4 regions of the Paenibacillus sp. genome follow, and region 4 is predicted to be linked to each of the others. Evidence: riboswitches for the same ligand, from Rfam matches in the RefSeq annotation. Region 4 holds a riboswitch; each other region holds the start of a gene.
What was found. Region 4 has a riboswitch for cyclic di-GMP ahead of VE009_RS25985 (DUF5317 domain-containing protein). Riboswitches for the same ligand answer to the same signal wherever they lie in the genome.
Positions count from the first base shown of each region.

Region 1: it holds a riboswitch for cyclic di-GMP, as region 4 does, so the genes downstream of both, VE009_RS08785 (FapA family protein) here and VE009_RS25985 (DUF5317 domain-containing protein) in region 4, are expected to answer to the same signal.
Region 2: it holds a riboswitch for cyclic di-GMP, as region 4 does, so the genes downstream of both, VE009_RS21580 (S-layer homology domain-containing protein) here and VE009_RS25985 (DUF5317 domain-containing protein) in region 4, are expected to answer to the same signal.
Region 3: it holds a riboswitch for cyclic di-GMP, as region 4 does, so the genes downstream of both, VE009_RS22895 (hypothetical protein) here and VE009_RS25985 (DUF5317 domain-containing protein) in region 4, are expected to answer to the same signal.

Region 1 covers NZ_DASQNA010000017.1:91,510-95,719, forward strand. Annotated here, with positions in the region: gene VE009_RS08785 (FapA family protein) at 1-1,697, opposite strand, end outside; cyclic di-GMP riboswitch class I at 1,771-1,856, opposite strand; gene VE009_RS08790 (HAD family hydrolase) at 2,130-2,780, opposite strand; gene VE009_RS08795 (hypothetical protein) at 2,945-3,100, shown strand; gene VE009_RS08800 (uracil-DNA glycosylase) at 3,114-3,788, shown strand; gene VE009_RS08805 (hypothetical protein) at 3,804-4,210, opposite strand, start outside.
Region 2 covers NZ_DASQNA010000039.1:232,806-237,015, forward strand. Annotated here, with positions in the region: gene VE009_RS21575 (ATP-dependent Clp protease ATP-binding subunit) at 1-2,070, shown strand, start outside; cyclic di-GMP riboswitch class I at 2,266-2,358, shown strand; gene VE009_RS21580 (S-layer homology domain-containing protein) at 2,460-4,210, shown strand, end outside.
Region 3 covers NZ_DASQNA010000041.1:135,127-139,336, reverse strand. Annotated here, with positions in the region: gene ggt (gamma-glutamyltransferase) at 1-390, opposite strand, end outside; gene VE009_RS22895 (hypothetical protein) at 463-1,659, opposite strand; cyclic di-GMP riboswitch class II at 1,686-1,769, opposite strand; gene VE009_RS22890 (amidase) at 1,839-3,083, opposite strand; gene VE009_RS22885 (spore germination protein) at 3,301-4,210, shown strand, end outside.
Region 4 covers NZ_DASQNA010000050.1:49,197-53,406, reverse strand. Annotated here, with positions in the region: gene VE009_RS26000 (LuxR C-terminal-related transcriptional regulator) at 1-424, shown strand, start outside; gene VE009_RS25995 (HD-GYP domain-containing protein) at 593-1,222, shown strand; gene VE009_RS27315 (aspartyl-phosphate phosphatase Spo0E family protein) at 1,141-1,455, shown strand; gene VE009_RS25990 (hypothetical protein) at 1,409-1,615, shown strand; cyclic di-GMP riboswitch class I at 1,856-1,939, shown strand; gene VE009_RS25985 (DUF5317 domain-containing protein) at 2,008-2,553, shown strand; gene VE009_RS25980 (HD domain-containing phosphohydrolase) at 2,766-4,210, shown strand, end outside.

The DNA of each region.
Region 1 (4,210 bases), on a different contig from region 4:
AGCGTCGACGCGCCGCCGGACAGCCCGCCCACGATCATGGCCGAAATCGTATTGCCGGCTTCCAGCTGCGAGCCTTTGCACACCGCTTCGTTTTGGTAAAACACGATATTGTTTTTCGAATACAGCTGGCTCTGGAGCACGCCCTCTTTCCGGATCAGAATATCCCCGTTGGACATGACCGTGGACAGCTGGCATTTCGGAATATCCATCTGCACGACGGTTTCCTCGCTCCGTTTGATCGTTTCGGACGTTTCGCCGAGCATCTGCTGAAGCTCGTTCAAGAACGCGATCGGATCGACCTGAAGGAAGCAGGAGGGACGAAGGAGCGCGAGCAGCCGCTGCTTCAGCGTCTCCAAATGTCCGCTTTGAATGTTCTGGATCGTCGCGATGCAGCCCAGTATCTCCTTCGCGCATACCGGGATGTCCTTGAATTTCGTGTCCGCCAGCAGCTGGAGCGATTGCCCGGAGGGAACCGACGCCCCGCGGGAAGCGAGCGTGTCGGTGAGCATTTTCCACGCGTTGCGCAGCGAGAGCAGCTGCTCGTTCAATTTTTTCGTGAAGTTGTACAGCCGGTTGTACAGCACGCCGAAGTGGCCGGAGTACAGCTTGCCGCCGATGACGTTGCCTTTGATGAAAATGCTGCCGGTCGCCGTGACCGTGGCGTTATACACGCTGCCGAACACATGGACGTTGCCCAGCGCTTCGACGACCATGCCGTCCGTGACGTCGCCGTAGACGTACACGTCGCCGGAGAAAAAGATGTTGCCCGTCTTCAAGTCGACGTTCCCCGGAACGACGTAAAACGGGTTGATGCTGACCAGCTTGATGCGTCCTCCGCCCGTAATGCGCGGACGGCCTTCTTTCAACGCGATGACGTTCGTGCCGTCCACGATCTGCGTGTGGTCCTTGGCGACGAGGATCAAATCCTTCGCTGGTCTCGGCTCGATGACCGAGCCGAAAATATCATAACCGGCCTCCCCTGCGATCATAGGTATTTTGCGGGCGACGGTTTCGCCCTTCTGCGCGGATGGGATCTTCAAATGATTGCGGAAGTCGATCGAGCCGTTCACTTCCTCGAAACTGCTTTCTACCTTCTCGTTGAAGAGCAGTTCGATTTGGGCGTCTCGGCTTTGTACCGGGGGACGGCCCTCCGCGATGACGACCGGCTTGTGCGTCGGCTGCAGCAGCTCCGCTTCGATCGCCCTGCGGTTGTACGAGAACAATTTTTTTTCGTGGAGTACGGTTTGGACGTCGCTCAGCTCGAGCTCCTGCACGACGCGTTCGGGGTCTTCGACGGCTTCGACGACGAGCTCGCCGCTCGCTTCTTGGTCCAGCAGTTTCCAGGCGAAGCGCCGCTTCGCGAAGAGATGAAACCATGCAGTCATGCGGTCGTCGGCGATTTCGATTCGAAACAGGGGCTCCGGCGCGACGGACCATTCGATCTCGTCATCCGGATGAACGACGACGCGCCCCTTCCTCGGCACGCCATTGACGCGAAGCTCGACCGGATCGACGGCTTCGAGGATGACGGGGCTGTTCTGTTCGTCGGGGACGAGGCGAATGTCCCCGTTCTCGATTTTGGCGGCGCTCATGCCGAAGCGGAGGGAGGGATCGTCGGGCGCGCTTTCCTCCGCTTCGAGGCCGCCGAGATCCAGCTTGTTGATCAGCCGGATCATGTCCTGTTCCGATAAGGCCATAGGGCATATACCTTCCTTTCCGAAAATAAAAGAAACTACCCCAGCGGGATAGTTTCTGCCCTAATCCCTACTTTTCGGTAACCCGGCCACCATAGATTCGTCATCCTTAGGTCCGAGGCTTTGCGTCTCCGCCTTTCGACGGATTTGCCATTATCGAAGCAGTGATATATTTGGTTGATAGAGCGATTTCGAATGTTGTCGATTTTTTGTAGGTAATGTTGATTATAAGCGCATTTTATTCGACAGTCAACAATTGGTATTTTAGAGCGGAAGTATGAAGATAGACGTGGAAAAATCGGGCGTTGGCATTATTTTTGCGGGATGAAAGCGCTGGTTTTCAGGGTCTTATTTCCTATTTACATGGGGGTTGTCCGTCATGCTCCGGCGGGGGACGGCGGTGTCGAATTTTGCAATCGAACGCTCGCCGGGGGGTTACCCCAGCGAGTCGAGCAATTGCGCGAGCGGCTTCTCCTCGAACGACCGGAGCCGGGCGTCGTAGCGCTCGAACTGCAGCGCCTCCGTCATCGGGTTCGGCACGATGACGCAGCGGACGCCGGCCGCGACCGCGGACCGCGCGCCGTTGGCGGAATCCTCGAAGGCGACCGCTTCTTCCGGCGCGACGCCGAGCCGCTCCGCGGCGAGCCGGTATAAGGCCGGGTCGGGCTTCACCCGTTCGACGTCGTCTTGGGTGCACAGCGTTTCGAAAAAGTCGGCCAACTCATGCGTTTCCAGGAAAGGTTCGACCCAAGAACGCGGGCTGCTCGTGGCGAGCCCGATCCGCAGCCCGAGCTCGCGCGCCTCCCGCAAATAGCTAACGACGCCTTCCCTCGGCCGCAGCGCGGCCGCTTTCTCGTGGTGGCGCAGAATCGCGGCCTTCTTGATGCCGTCCAACACTTCCTCCGAACCGACCTTCTCCATGATATAGCGGAACATGCCGTCGTCGTAGGTGCCGATGCCTTGGGCGAAGACGGACAGCGGCAGCTCGACGCCGTGTTCGGCGAGCGTTTCCCTGAAGCTCTCGTACCATACGGATTCCGTATCCAAAATCGTACCGTCGAAATCGAAAATTACGGCTCGAATCATCAGCTTTTCTCTCCTCCGATTATGCGCAAAACTGAGCAAAACAAGTCTTTCTCTCTCGCTTCTCGTTTGTTAGGATGGTAAAGTATAAGGCGCGTTACACGCCCGGCGAGTTACTGGCATTTTACCATACATGCGCGGCAAAATCTTGAAGGCAGGTGATTTCCGTGTCGTTATCGCGAACCGTCGTCAAACGGCAAATTCGGGACCGGCGGAGAAGGTGGCTGAAGCGGGCGTTTTGGCTCCTTGCGACGGCAACGCTCGCGGGGACGCTGGGTTCGTGGCTTTGGGATTGGACCGGCACGCCGGTCTATTTAGAATAGGAGGCTGCGACGGATGGGCATTTTGCGGAACGATTGGGAGCAGCAGGTAGGCGACCAATTCGAGCAGCCGTACTATTTGCGGCTTCGAGCATTTCTCAAAGAGGAATATCGAACGAAGACGATTTATCCGGAACCGCACGACATTTTCAATGCGCTGCACGCGACGCCGTACGGATCGACCAAGGTCGTCATCCTCGGGCAGGACCCGTATCACGGGCCGGGGCAGGCGCACGGGCTTAGCTTTTCCGTGAAGCCCGGCGTGCCGTCGCCGCCGTCGCTGCAAAATATTTTCAAAGAGTTGAGAGACGACGTCGGCGCGCCGATCCCGAATCACGGCCACTTGGCTTCGTGGGCGGAGCAGGGCGTGCTGCTGCTCAACGCGGTGCTGACCGTGCGCGAAGGGGAGCCGAACTCGCATAAGGGACAAGGCTGGGAGACGTTCACGGACCGCGTCGTCGAGGCGCTCAACGCGCGCGAGGAGCCGCTCGCGTTCGTCCTCTGGGGAAGCCACGCCCAGGCGAAAGGCGCCCGCATCGACGGCGGGAAGCATCTCGTCATCCGTTCGCCGCACCCGAGCCCGCTGTCGGCGCATCGCGGGTTTTTCGGCAGCAAGCCGTTTTCCCGCATCAACGCGTGGCTTTCCGCCCAGGGGCGCGAGCCGATCGATTGGACGATCCGGAATCTTTAAGCGGCGCCTTCGCCGTCACATCGCTTGGTCCGCCGGCGTCGTGACGGGATAGGGCCGCTTTTTCACTTTAATCGTAACGACGCCGCCTTTGCCGAACACCTTCGTTTCCGCATGGAACGCCGCCTCGAACATTTTTTTCTTCTCTTCGAATTGGGCGACCGACATGCCCGGCCTCAGGCGGTAACGGAACACATAGTACAGGTCGTCCTCCGTGGCGGACAGCGACAGCAGCAGCGGGAACAGCTTGTCTTTGCGGGGCCTCACGTACAGGTTCGTCAGTTCGAACGTTTGCCGCATGCGGCGAACGTACCGGCTGCGCCAATGCGAGCGCCACGCCCCGTACGCGATCAAGCCGGCCGCGGCGAGCCACCACCACCGCTCCGCGAAGCCGCTCGCCCCGGCCAGCCACGAGCCCCCGCCGG
Region 2 (4,210 bases), on a different contig from region 4:
CTCGGCGTCAGCCTGAACAAGGCGCGCCAGCAGGTGCTGCAGCTGCTCGGCAGCAGCGAAGCGTCGTCCGGCAGCCACAGCGGCACGCCGGCGAACGTCAACACGCCGACGCTCGATTCCCTGGCGCGCGATTTGACGGCGGTCGCGAAGGAAGGCAACCTCGACCCGGTCATCGGCCGCGCGAAAGAAATCGAGCGCGTCATCCAGGTGCTCAGCCGCCGGACGAAAAACAATCCGGTGCTCATCGGCGAGCCGGGCGTCGGCAAGACGGCCGTCGCGGAAGGTCTCGCCCAGCGCATCGTGGCGAACGAAATTCCGGAGACGCTGCGCGACAAGCGCGTCATGACGCTCGATATGGGCTCCGTCGTGGCGGGCACGAAATACCGCGGCGAATTCGAAGATCGCCTGAAGAAAATCATGGATGAGATCCGCCAAGCGGGCAACATCATCCTGTTCATCGACGAGCTGCACACGCTCATCGGCGCGGGCGGCGCGGAAGGCGCGATCGACGCGTCGAACATCCTGAAGCCGGCGCTGGCGCGCGGCGAGCTGCAGTGCATCGGCGCGACGACGCTCGACGAGTACCGCAAGTACATCGAGAAGGACGCCGCGCTCGAGCGCCGCTTCCAGCCGATCACGGTCGACGAGCCGACGGTGGACGAAGCGATCCTGATCCTCCGCGGCCTGCGCGACCGGTACGAAGCGCATCACCGCGTGAAAATTACGGACGAGGCGCTCGAGCAAGCGGTGCGCTTGTCCGATCGCTATATCAGCGACCGGTTCTTGCCGGACAAGGCGATCGACCTGATCGACGAGGCGGGCTCGAAGGTGCGCCTGCGCACGTACACGGTTCCGCCGAATTTGAAGCAGCTCGAATCGCGTCTCGAAGACATCCGCAAGGAGAAGGACGCCGCGGTGCAGAGCCAAGAGTTCGAGAAGGCGGCCGCGCTCCGCGACACGGAGCAGAAGCTGCGCGACGAGCTCGAGGAAACGAAGAACGAGTGGAAAGAGAAGCAAGGCCGCACGGACTCCGAAGTGACGCCGGACGATATCGCCCAGGTCGTCGCGAGCTGGACCGGCATTCCGGTCGTCAAGCTCGCCGAAGAAGAAACCGAACGCCTGCTGAAAATGGAAGAGATCCTGCATAACCGCGTCATCGGCCAAGACGAAGCGGTCAAGTCGATCTCCCGCGCCGTCCGCCGCTCCCGCGCAGGCCTTAAGGATCCGAAGCGCCCGATGGGCTCCTTCATCTTCCTCGGCCCGACGGGCGTCGGCAAAACGGAGCTCGCCCGCGCGCTCGCGGAAGCGATGTTCGGCGACGAGAACGCCGTCATCCGCATCGACATGTCGGAGTACATGGAGAAGCACTCCACGTCCCGTCTCGTAGGGGCGCCTCCGGGATACGTCGGTTACGAAGAAGGCGGCCAGCTGACGGAGAAGGTGCGCCGGAAGCCGTACAGCGTCGTCCTGCTCGACGAAATCGAGAAGGCGCATCCGGAAGTGTTCAACATCCTGCTTCAGGTGCTGGAAGACGGACGGCTGACGGACTCCAAAGGCCGCACGGTCGACTTCCGCAACACCTTGATCATCATGACGTCGAACGTCGGCGCGGATACGATCAAGAAAGGCGCGACGCTCGGCTTCACGGCCGGCGACGCGGCAGCGCAGACGAAGAACCAATACGAAGCGATGCGCGAGAAGGTGCTCGGCGAGCTCAAGAAGAGCTTCCGTCCGGAGTTCCTGAACCGGATCGACGAAGCGATCGTGTTCCACCCGCTCGACGAAACGCACATCGCCCAAATCGTCTCGCTCATGTCCGAAGAGCTGCGGAAGCGCCTGAAGCAGCAGGAGATCGACTTCTCGCTGACGGACTCGGCGAAGAAGTTTCTCGCGAAGGAAGGCTACGACCCGACGTACGGCGCGCGTCCGTTGCGCCGCGCGATCCAAAAGCACATCGAGGATCGCCTGTCGGAGGAGCTGCTCCGCGGCACGATCAAGAAAGGCGACACCGTCCTCATCGACGAGAAGGACGGCGAGCTGACGGTGCACAGCGAGGTTACGCAGAAGTAAAGAAGGATATGAAGGGCCTTGAAGCCGCTCCGGCTTCGGGGCTTTTTTGTTTGCAGATGGCGTCCACCGATGCTCCCGAGGACATTGGTTGCATGACCGAAGGAGCAAAAATCGCCAAAATTATGAAATTTTTAATTGATTACGGCAAAGTTTTCCACTATTCTATTGCCGAAAGCTACAATTTTCGTAGTTCTTTTGGAACAAAGGCAAAATCGTCGAAAGACGATGACGCAAAGCCATGGGTCTTCCTCCCTGCCCGAGCAGGGAAAAGATCGCCAGGTTGCTCAAGGAACAATGTCGTAGCCGCTTTCTGCTTATCTACGCTCCTGAGCGCCTGACCATGGCCTCGGGAGCTTTTTATTTTTGCAAGGCAGGGGAGAGAGGAAGACATGGGTAGAAGGTTGTTGCCGAAGTTCGCACGAAGGTTCGCGATTGGCTTGTGTTTAACGGCAGTGTGTGGGGGCGCCGCTTTCGTCGCGTACGCGGACACTTCGTTCGCGGTTACGGACGAGCCGGTCGCGAGCAAGGCGGGGGAAGGCACGTACATCTCGGGCGAGCACATGGTGTGGTACGAGGAGGACGGAAAGGGACGCCAAAATATTTTCTATCGGAATTTATCCACCGGGGTGGAGAAACAAGTTACAAACTACCCGTCCATGAAGGATTTGCCGCGCGTGACGGTCACCTCGTCGGGCGAGGTCGTCGTCGTATGGATCGACAAGAAGTATCTGGGTTCCGGTTCGGGGATGTGGGATGTGCTCGCGTATTATATGAATTCGCAAGAGGAAGTAAAGTTGTCTTCGGTCATTGCGCCGCACGTCGGCCTCAGCGTGTCGGGGGATCATGTCGCATGGTATCAGACGTGGAAGGGCGAGATGTACGCTTACGATTTATCGGCAAGGAAGGAAACGCCGCTCGGTCTTGGTACCAAGCCTACGGTCGTGAACGGAAATATCGCTTTTATTACCGGCGACGGAGATATCGCCTTGCATCACTTGATAACCGGGGAAACGAAGAGTTTAGTAGATCTTCCATATCACTTGTATCCTGCCGAGTTGACTTATAACGGAAAGCAGGTGCTATGGAAGGAAAGCGATCTCGACAACCGCACCAAGTATGTCCTCCTGGATCCAAGCGATGCGGGCGCCGCGCCGGTCGACTTGACGACAAAGTCGAAAAAGGAAGTGGAGTACCCGAATCTGTACCTCGGCGACGGACATGCGGCTTGGGTGGAGTGGAATGCCGGAACGCCCCGACTAACGGGCGTCGATCTGACGGCGAAACAAACCTATGAAGTTGCGCGCGGGGATCATGTCATTCATACGGTGTCTTTCGCGGGAGACCGTCTGATTATGAAGGCGGCCGATGGGCGGCTGGTGGCGCGTTCGCTGGAAATGTCGGCACCCGCTCCTGCCGAGAGGACCGAAGGCGAGAGCAGGGACCGCGATTCGCTGTCCGCGACAACGGAACGGAAGGCGGAGGCGTCGCCGGTGCGGGCGGGACCGATGGGGGCTGTGCTTACGTCGAAGGACGGAACGGCCCGGCTGGTTATTCCGGCCGGTGCTCTGGAATCGGAGGTCGAGGCTCGCTTCGAAATGGATGCCGTTATACAAGCGCCGAACGAAGCGAAGACCGAGCTCGGGGTGAAACGCGGGGCGACCCTCGCGTGGCGTGTCGATTTGGACGGGCGAACGCTGCCGAAGGACAAGCCTGCGGAGTTGGCGCTCAAGTTCGACGGGCTGCGCTGGTCGGAGGAAGAGCGGGAAAAGATGTCGATTTATAGATGGGAAGCGGAGGCCAAAGAGTGGAAGCGGATCGGCGGAACGGCGGATGCCGAAACATTCGAAATTCGAGCATCGCTCACGAGGTCCGGCACATACGCGGCATTCGTCTACGACGTCGCCTTCTCCGATACGGTCGGACACTGGGCGGAACGTCCCGTCGAAATATTGGCTGCGTTAGAAATCGTGAACGGTATGGAAGCGACTCGGTTCGCGCCGGACGCGACGCTGACGCGAGCGCAGTTTACGAAAATGCTGCTTGGCGCAATGGGCATTGAGCCGGAGACGGACGGGGGCCAGTCGTTCACCGACGTCGCCGCCTCGCACTGGGCGGCTCCTTGGGTCAATGCCGCCGCTCG
Region 3 (4,210 bases), on a different contig from region 4:
CGGCTCAAGCGCTTCGGCGAGGCCGAGACGCCCGTACTGCCGAAGCACGGCGTCCCAGCCGTCGACCATGCCCGGCACTGTCAAAGCGGCCAGAGGCCCGCGTACCGGTATGGCGTCGAGTCCGGCGTAACGGGCAAGGGTAGCGGCGTATGCGGAACGCCCGCTTGCGTTGTACGCCCGCACCTTTCCTTCCCCGGCGCGGCAGACGAGCCAGAACGCATCGCCGCCGAGCCCCGTCATATGAGGATAGACGACCGCCAAACACGCGCTGACCGCCACCGCGGCATCGAACGCGTTGCCGCCTCGAGCGAGCGCGCGCGCTCCCGCCGCCGAAGCCAAGTAATGGGGGCTGACGACCATCGCTTTCGTACCTTTGAACGTTTGCTGCATCTCGGTCCACTCCTCACATAGTAAAGGCGAGGCCTGCGGATCGGTTCCGCAGGCCTCTTGGGTCAAAAGGGTTTACGATTTGTTCGTCGTGTTGTCATTCAAGGAAGCCGGCTGAACGAACGGCAGCGCGTAGACGATTTTCACCGTCTGACCTTCGTAGCTCGCCAGATACACAAGCTGCTGCGTCGTAAAACCGGTTCCGTTCTTGGTGAAATTCGTTTGCAGCTTCTGCTCGAACGACGTGCCGTTGATCGTGTAGCGCAGCGTGTAGTTTTGCTGCACGTTGCCGCCGTTCGCCGACGTTCCGGTCCACGTGGACTCGATGCCGCTTTCGTCCACGACGCCCGTCGTTTCGGCCGGAATCGACGGCGCCGGAGCGGCCGGGGCGGCCGGAGCGGCGAGCGTGAACGTCTTCGTCCATCCTTCCAGCGTTACCGTCACGTCGGTGGACGTCCCCGGCAGTAAGCCCGCGCGCTGCACCGTCTCCGACGACTTCGCGCCGTTGCTGTACGTCTTCTCGACGGCGAAGTCGACGCTGTACGTCGGCGCTTCGTACGTCCATACCGGCTCCGCGGCGGTCAGCGCGAAGTCCCGCAGCACGACCGGAGGCGCGATTTCGAAGCCCGATGCGGCGTATACCGCGTCCCCCGCAACCTGCGCCAAGGTCGGCTCCGCCACGACCTCCCTCACCTCGTCGTCCCACACTTTCACCAATTGGTACGAGAACGAGAACAAATTCGATACGCGGTCGTACGCGTCCCAAGAGAGATTCGTATATTCGTAATACTTAATGAACGGCACGTGCACGACTTGCGCGGCCGCGGATGCGGCCCGCGTATGGACGGCGCCCGCCGTCTTGCCGTTCATGTAAACCGTATATGCGTCGACATTGAACGCCACGTCGCCGGTTTGCGAGCCGACGGACGTCGGGTAGCGGTACGTCCACGTTCGATCGCCGATTTTCGTAAGCTGCGCCGATGCGCTGACGTCTTGTCCGTTGACGAGCAGCACGAGCTTCGGACCGTCGATCGTGACGGTGCCCGTGAGCACGACGTCGGTCGCGTAGTGAGCGAGCGTCGGAATGAAATCCGGGCTGATCGCGCCCGTCATGCGCTGCTGTTCCGTCCTGCCTGTCTCCTTGGCTTCCGCCGCCGTTTTCGCGGCCGCCGCGGCGTCCAGCGCGCCCGCGCCGCAGCCGAACAGCATGAAGCCGGCCAATCCGGCCGCCCCGACTTTGCTTGCCCATGTTCCGTTCTGAATGATTTTCATCTGGTTGTCTCCTCTTAGGTCGATGTCGCTAAGAGGGCCGGTTACACTATTCGCTCCGCATACCCTAAGTGTCCATGTACAGGGCAGGCTTCTTCGCATCCCGCTATATCGCAGACTTCATTATAGGGGGCGATTCGCCGCCGCACAAGACGGGGAACCATCATTTTGAATCGCGTAAATTATGTCAGCTGCGTCCGCTCGTCCGCGATTTGTCGAAGCCATCGGAGCAGCCTTCGATCTTGCCCGGGGCCCGCGACGACGGATACGCCGACCGGCAAGCCGCCGACGTCGCCCCACGGCAGCGTCGCCTGGGGCAATCCGGCGAGGCCCGCGATGCAGCACAGCTGCAGCGTTCGGCTGCGCAGCCGCTCCAGCGCTTCTCCGCCCGCTCCCCGCCGCGGCGCGGGACCCGGCGTCGTCGGCAGAACGAGAACGCCGTCTTCGCCGAGAACGTCGACGAGCCGTTCGCGAATGACCGAGCGCATCGCCGTCTTCGCCGCGCTCGCGGCGTCGTCGACCGTGCTCGCCCACGCGAACCTCTCGGCGATGCCGGGACCGAAGCGCGGCTTCACCCGTTCGATCCAAGCGCCGTGCGTCCGCCATATTTCCGACGCCTGCAAAATCCGGAACGCGCGCATCCATTCCTCGAGCCCCTCCGGCGCGAGCGTCGTCTCCTCTTGCGAATCGGCGCGCGCCGCGAGCTCGCGAACGAGACCCAGCAGCGTCGGCTCGCACTCCGGCGCGAGCAGCGCGCAGGCGTCGAGCGGCATGATCGCCCGGCGGAACGGCGCCGCGTCGTCCGGCTGCTCCAGCAGCGCTGCGCCGACAGCTTCCAGCGTGCGCGCGTCCCGCGCCATCCAGCCGACCGTATCGAACGACGGCGCGAGCGGAATGACGCCGTCCTCGGACACGGCGCCGTGCGTCGGCCGGAACCCGTAAATGCCGCAATACGCGGACGGCACGCGCACGGACCCGCCCGTATCGGTGCCGATGGCGAAATCCGTCAGCTCCCCGGCGACGGCCGAAGCCGAGCCGCTGGACGACCCGCCGGGAATATGCTCCGGCGCCTTCGGATTTACCGGCGTGCCGTAGTGGTAATTCTCGCCGTTCAAGCTGTACATCAGCTCATCGGTATGCGTCATGCCCGTGAGCCGGGCGCCCGCGCGCAGCAGCCGCACAATCGCTTCCGCGTCGCGTGCCGAGGGGGCGTGCGTCCGCTTCCAATCCGGATGGCCCGCGCCGGCGGTGTAGCCTCGAACCTCGAACACGTCCTTCGCCGCGAACGTCAGAGCGTTCAGTACGCCATGACCGATCGGGTCCCTTCGAACGTCAGGCGCGCATACCGCTCCCCACGGGTCCGCCTTCCCCGCCGCGGTCACGGCCTGCCGGCGGCGGCATCCCGCTTGCGTACCGGCGCCATCCATCCTAATGAGCGTTCCATCGACATCCTCGCCTTTCGTTCGAAACTGGTTTCATTATATCGGGATGCGGCAACCGCCGAAATACGATTCGGTCAAGTTTGGTACCGAGACTAAATTTCGGGGGCGCATTTTGGTTCCCCGTCTAATTGCCTCCGTTTGCATAAAAAAGGAAGCGGATTGACAAACTTTGGGTACGACTATAGCGGATAAGGGATGTCAGATGATGCGAGACGGCGGGATCAAAGATCGCTTAACCAGTAAAGAAGGAACCTCGACGAAGCCGTCCTCCGCCGCGCTGGTCGATCGCTTGGATCGGAACGTGGAAGCGGTGCGGGAAGCGTTCTCGAACTGCGACGACGTCGTCTTCCGCATGCTGGAATCGGAGAACGGGACGAAAGCATGCCTCGTTTATATTGCCGGTCTGGCGGAGACGAAAGAGCTGAGCGAGCATGCGCTCCGCCCGTTCTTGGACGGCGCGGTATCCGCCGGGGGGAACGGTTCGGCCGCCTCCCGATTGAACGAGCACCTGCTGTCGGTGGCGGCGGCGTCCGTCGCCGAGACGTTGGACGCGGTCATCGCGGAGGTGACCGAAGGCGGCGCGGCGCTGCTCGTCGACGGCATTGCCGAAGCGATCGCGCTGCGCGTGCCGGGCGCCACCCGGCGAGCGGTGCAGGAATCTACGACGGAAGTGAGCATCCGCGGACCGAAAGAATCGTTCACGGAGGACATTCAAGTCAACACGTCGCTGCTGCGGCTCAAGATCAAGACGACGGATCTGAAAATGGTCTCCCTTCGCGTCGGAGAGCGCACGCATACGAATGTCATCGTCGCTTACCTGCAGGGCGTCGCGAACCCCGGCGTCGTCGCGGAAGCGATGCAGCGCATTCGCTCCATACGGATCGACGGCGTGCTGGAAAGCGGATATATCGAGGAGTGCATCGAGGACGATCCGCATTCCCCGTTCCCGCAAATGCAGTACACCGAAAGGCCCGACACGGCCGCCGCCATGCTGCTCGAAGGCCGCGTCGTCATTCTCGTCGACGGGACGCCGAACGTCTTGACCGGTCCGATCACGTTCTGGCAGCTGATGCATTCGAGCGAAGATTATTACGAAAGGTACTATGTGGCGA
Region 4 (4,210 bases):
CGAAGCCCGAGGCCGTTCGACGGCGGGACAAATTTTGGCGCTCGTCATCGCGTACGTCGAAAGCGGCGAGCGGATCGAAGACGTCGCTCCGGTCGAGGCGGAGGAGGAATTGAAACGCCGGTTCGCCGCCTTCTTGACGCGCCGGCTGACGGTCGACTTCGAGCTGCCCGCGATCTCGCGCAAGGACGCCGCCCTGGAACCAATCGGATTCGAAGCGTTGAAGCAGACCGTCAAGCTGTCGGCGCGGGAGTTGGACGTGCTGGAGCTAATGGTCAAGGGGCACAGCAACCGCGAAATCGGGGAAGCGCTTTATATTAGCGAGCATACCGTGAAGAACCATATTACGAACATCTTCCATAAGCTCGAAGTGAGCGACCGCGCGCAAGCGATCGCCAAAATTTATCAGCTTGGGTACCAAAAGTAGGAATTCCAGCAGCCGTCAGGACCGTTATCGGGCCTGGCGGCTGTTTGCGTAGGAAACCGTTCCTGCCTTGGACCGGACGAGGGAAATGAGAACATCAGGCGATAGGCGCGCGCGTTGCCTTCGTGCACAATGGCTAATAGAATCCCAAGTTCGGAAGGAAGAATGATCATGGCCACGATTTCCTTGCTCGCCCCGTCGTACGTGTACCGCGACGCCGTCGAATTTATGAAGCGCGACGTCTGTTCGTTTTTCATGAAAAAGCTGTCGACCCACCATCTCCCTACGTTTCAGCATTCCGTTCGCGTCGCGCTGTACAGCTTGTCCCTCGCCGAAGCGTTCGGTCTTGCAGGACGGGAGAGGGACGCGTTTTTTCGCTCGGTGCTGCTGCACGATATTGGGAAGCTGGACGTGGATGCCGCCGTCTTAAACAAACGAGGCGCGCTCGACGCGGGGGAATGGGCGGCGATTCGCGAGCACTGCCATGGCGGGGTCGAGCTGCTGAGGAGCTTAATCGAGGAAGGATATGTGCTTTCGCAAATCATTTTGTTTCATCATGAAAATTTGGACGGCAGCGGATATCCGTACGCCAAGACCGACAAGGAATTGGATTTATATGTCCGAATCGTACGGATCGTGGACAGCTACGACGCTATGGTCGGGCATAGAGGGTACAATGTGCCGAAGTCGAGCGAGGCAGCGTTGGAAGAACTGTACCGATGGAGCGGCGTCTGCTACGACGAGAACGTCGTCCAAGCGTTCCACCGCTTCGTGGCGTTCGGGAACGGAGTCGATCGATGACGGAGGGCGACGTTCGGAACCTGCTCGTCCGATTGAAGGAAGCGTACGAAACATGCGGCAAGCTGTCGCATCCGGCCGTCGTGGCGATTAGTCAACAGTTGGACGAAGTCGTCGTCGACTACTATCGAAGTCGAAACGGGCGAACGCAACGAGAAGAGGATCGTCTAGGAAGCAAGGAGAATGGCCGTGAACGCATCGACGAACACGCTTCAAGATTGCGAGCGATTTTTTGAGCTGAACCCATATGCTTACGTCACGGCGGAGCACCTTGTGCTGGTGTTGGGGGTAGGGCACGACGAGCTGTCCACGGCGCTTCGCCGGCTTGCCGAAGCGGGCAGGCTCCGCCGGATCGGCATAGGAACCGAGTCTCTATATTGCAGGAATGTCGAGTAGGAAGCCAACCTAGGAACTAGGAAATAAGTGCCTGTCTCGGGAATAGGAACGTTGGGTGATACCAACTTTCATCCAAATCATGCATAGTTATTTGTGTAGAGAATATAAAAAACGAAAGAAATATGTAAAATTTTGAAGAATATTGACGAAATTTGTATATTAATTTAAGATAAAAGCCTTAGAGGCTTCTTACTGGGAAGATCCGTCAAGCAAAATTACACAAATTCGAATTTCGATCTTTTTCGATAATGGCTAACCCGACTGAAAAGCGGGGACGCAAAGCCACGGGCCTAAAGCGATTGCTATGGCAGCCGGGTTGCCGAAGAAAGGAAGCGGAAATCCGCCCTTTTTCGGGGCGGATTTTTTACTTTCACAGATAAGGGTGGGGGAGTATGGTATATGAAATTGCGCTGATCGCCGTCGCACTCGCTTTTCTGCGCGGGGGATCGCTGCGGCGACTGCAGCGGACGGAGTTCCGCCACCCGTTGCCGATCATCGCCTGCTTTTTGGTCCAAACGGCCGCCATGCTGCTCTACGACCGCATTCCTTTCGTGCATGACACGTTTCCGATCTGGATCTCGCTTTCCTATCTCGTTCTCGCATATTGCTGCTGGCAAAACCGGCATCTGCCCGGCTTCCTCGCATTCGGTGCGGGGCTGCTGCTGAACTTTGCCGTCATTGCTTTGAACGACGGCAGAATGCCGGTATCCCTCGCGGCGCTGGAATGGGCGGGGCTGGATGAATATATCGCTCCCTTGCAGGAAGGCGTCACGAAGCACCAGCCTCTGACGCAAGCTTCCTACTTGCCGCTCCTGTCGGACGTTATTCCTCTGAAGCCGCCATACGCGTTAAGCAGCCGCATTGTCAGCGTAGGCGATCTTCTCATGACTCTCGGGATTTCCCGATTTTTATATAGACGAATGGTTGAGTCATCGTAAGGTTCAATTCGTTTACCGGTTTAGGGCGTAGGATATGCAAGGAAGGGAGGTGACGCCTCCATGAAAAAGAACTGGTTGTTCTGGTTGACGACGGCTGCTTTGGTGCTTTCCGCTGTTGCGGGTTTCCCTTGGGTTAAGTAATCATTCCTAAAAATAACTTATTCTGTATAATACCTGCGCCCTAATTTTTATGTAAAGGTAGTGAACGCGTCATGCCAAAACTGTTGCAAGTGTACATATATACGGTTTTTGCACTCGGCATGACTGGGTTAGTACTAATTATTCCCGGTATCGAACAACGGCATTTGCTAGAGATTGCCGCGCTGGCGGCGTTGGCCGGGTTGCTTGAAATTTATATGGTAGAGTTGCCGAACGGTACTGTTTTCGGGGGCGGCAGCATCATCACCTTCGGCGTGCTTTTCAGCTACGGCGTGCCGGAAGCGTTAGCGGTTGAAGTAATAACCGCCTTGGTAATCTCCATATTGGTCCATAAAGTGGAGTTGAAACATGTATTGTTCAACGTCGGACAATATACCATTTCGCTCGCTGCTGCCAGTCTTGTGTTAGTAAGATTGGAAGGTGTAGAAGGGGAGTTCGGTTGGCATGAAATACCGGTTGGTCTGGCGGTCATTTCAACTTACTTTGTCGTTAGCTTAGGGTTGCTCTTCATAATCCTTGCAACGTTGAAGAAGAAAAATTATTTCGCCGTTTGGCGCGATTCCTTTAAAGACATTTTAATTAGCTACACCGTAACGATCATCTTTAGTTTCCGACTTGCTATGATCTATGATCAATCGAACCAAACTCAATTTTGGGTCGAAACTATATTTTTATTCGTTTTCTTCTTTGCGCTCCGCCACGCTTTCGGTATGTTCATCCGTCTGCGCAAGACGTACCTGCGCTCGCTGGAATCGCTTATGCACCTGAACGAAGACAAGCTTTCCACCGGAGCGGGGCATGCGACACGGACGGGCAGGCTGGCTCGGCAAATCGCCGAGAGGTTGAAGCTGCCGCAAGAAGAAGTTGACGCGATTCATTACGCGGCCCTGCTGCATGACATCGGCAAAGGGCAGATCAACAGTAAAATCTTCCAGAAGAAAGGCCCAATGACGCTGGAGGAGGAAAAGGAATACCGCAAGCACCCGGAGTTCGGAGCGGAGATGATCAAAGACATTTCCGGTCTGGCTAAAGCGGCCGAATATATCCGTTACCATCACGAACGATGGGACGGCGGCGGGTTCCCCGAAGGCAAAAAAAACGAAGACATCCCGCTCGGCGCCCGCATTATCGCGGCTGCGAACGAGTATGACCATATTGTGTACGGGAAAAAAGGCGGGGATCCGGCAGTCCTTTACCAAGCACTGTCCTCAAACGTTCTAGATCCGAAGTTGGTCGACATCGTGAGAACGATCGCGGATTTCTTGCCTGCGCCGGAGTCGGAATACTTGGAATCGGCAATTCAGGAGAAGCGGCTGCTCGAGAATGTCATGATGACGCAGGCGAGAACAAAGTTTTACGAATCCGCGTTGCTGGAAAAGTTCGGAGCCGCCGTGATCGCGACATACGACGGCACATACCGCGACGGGCAGGGAACGATCGCCTCGATGCCTTGCCAGTCGCAAGTCGATCTCCTCGTCCGGCGCGCGTCGGAGCAGCA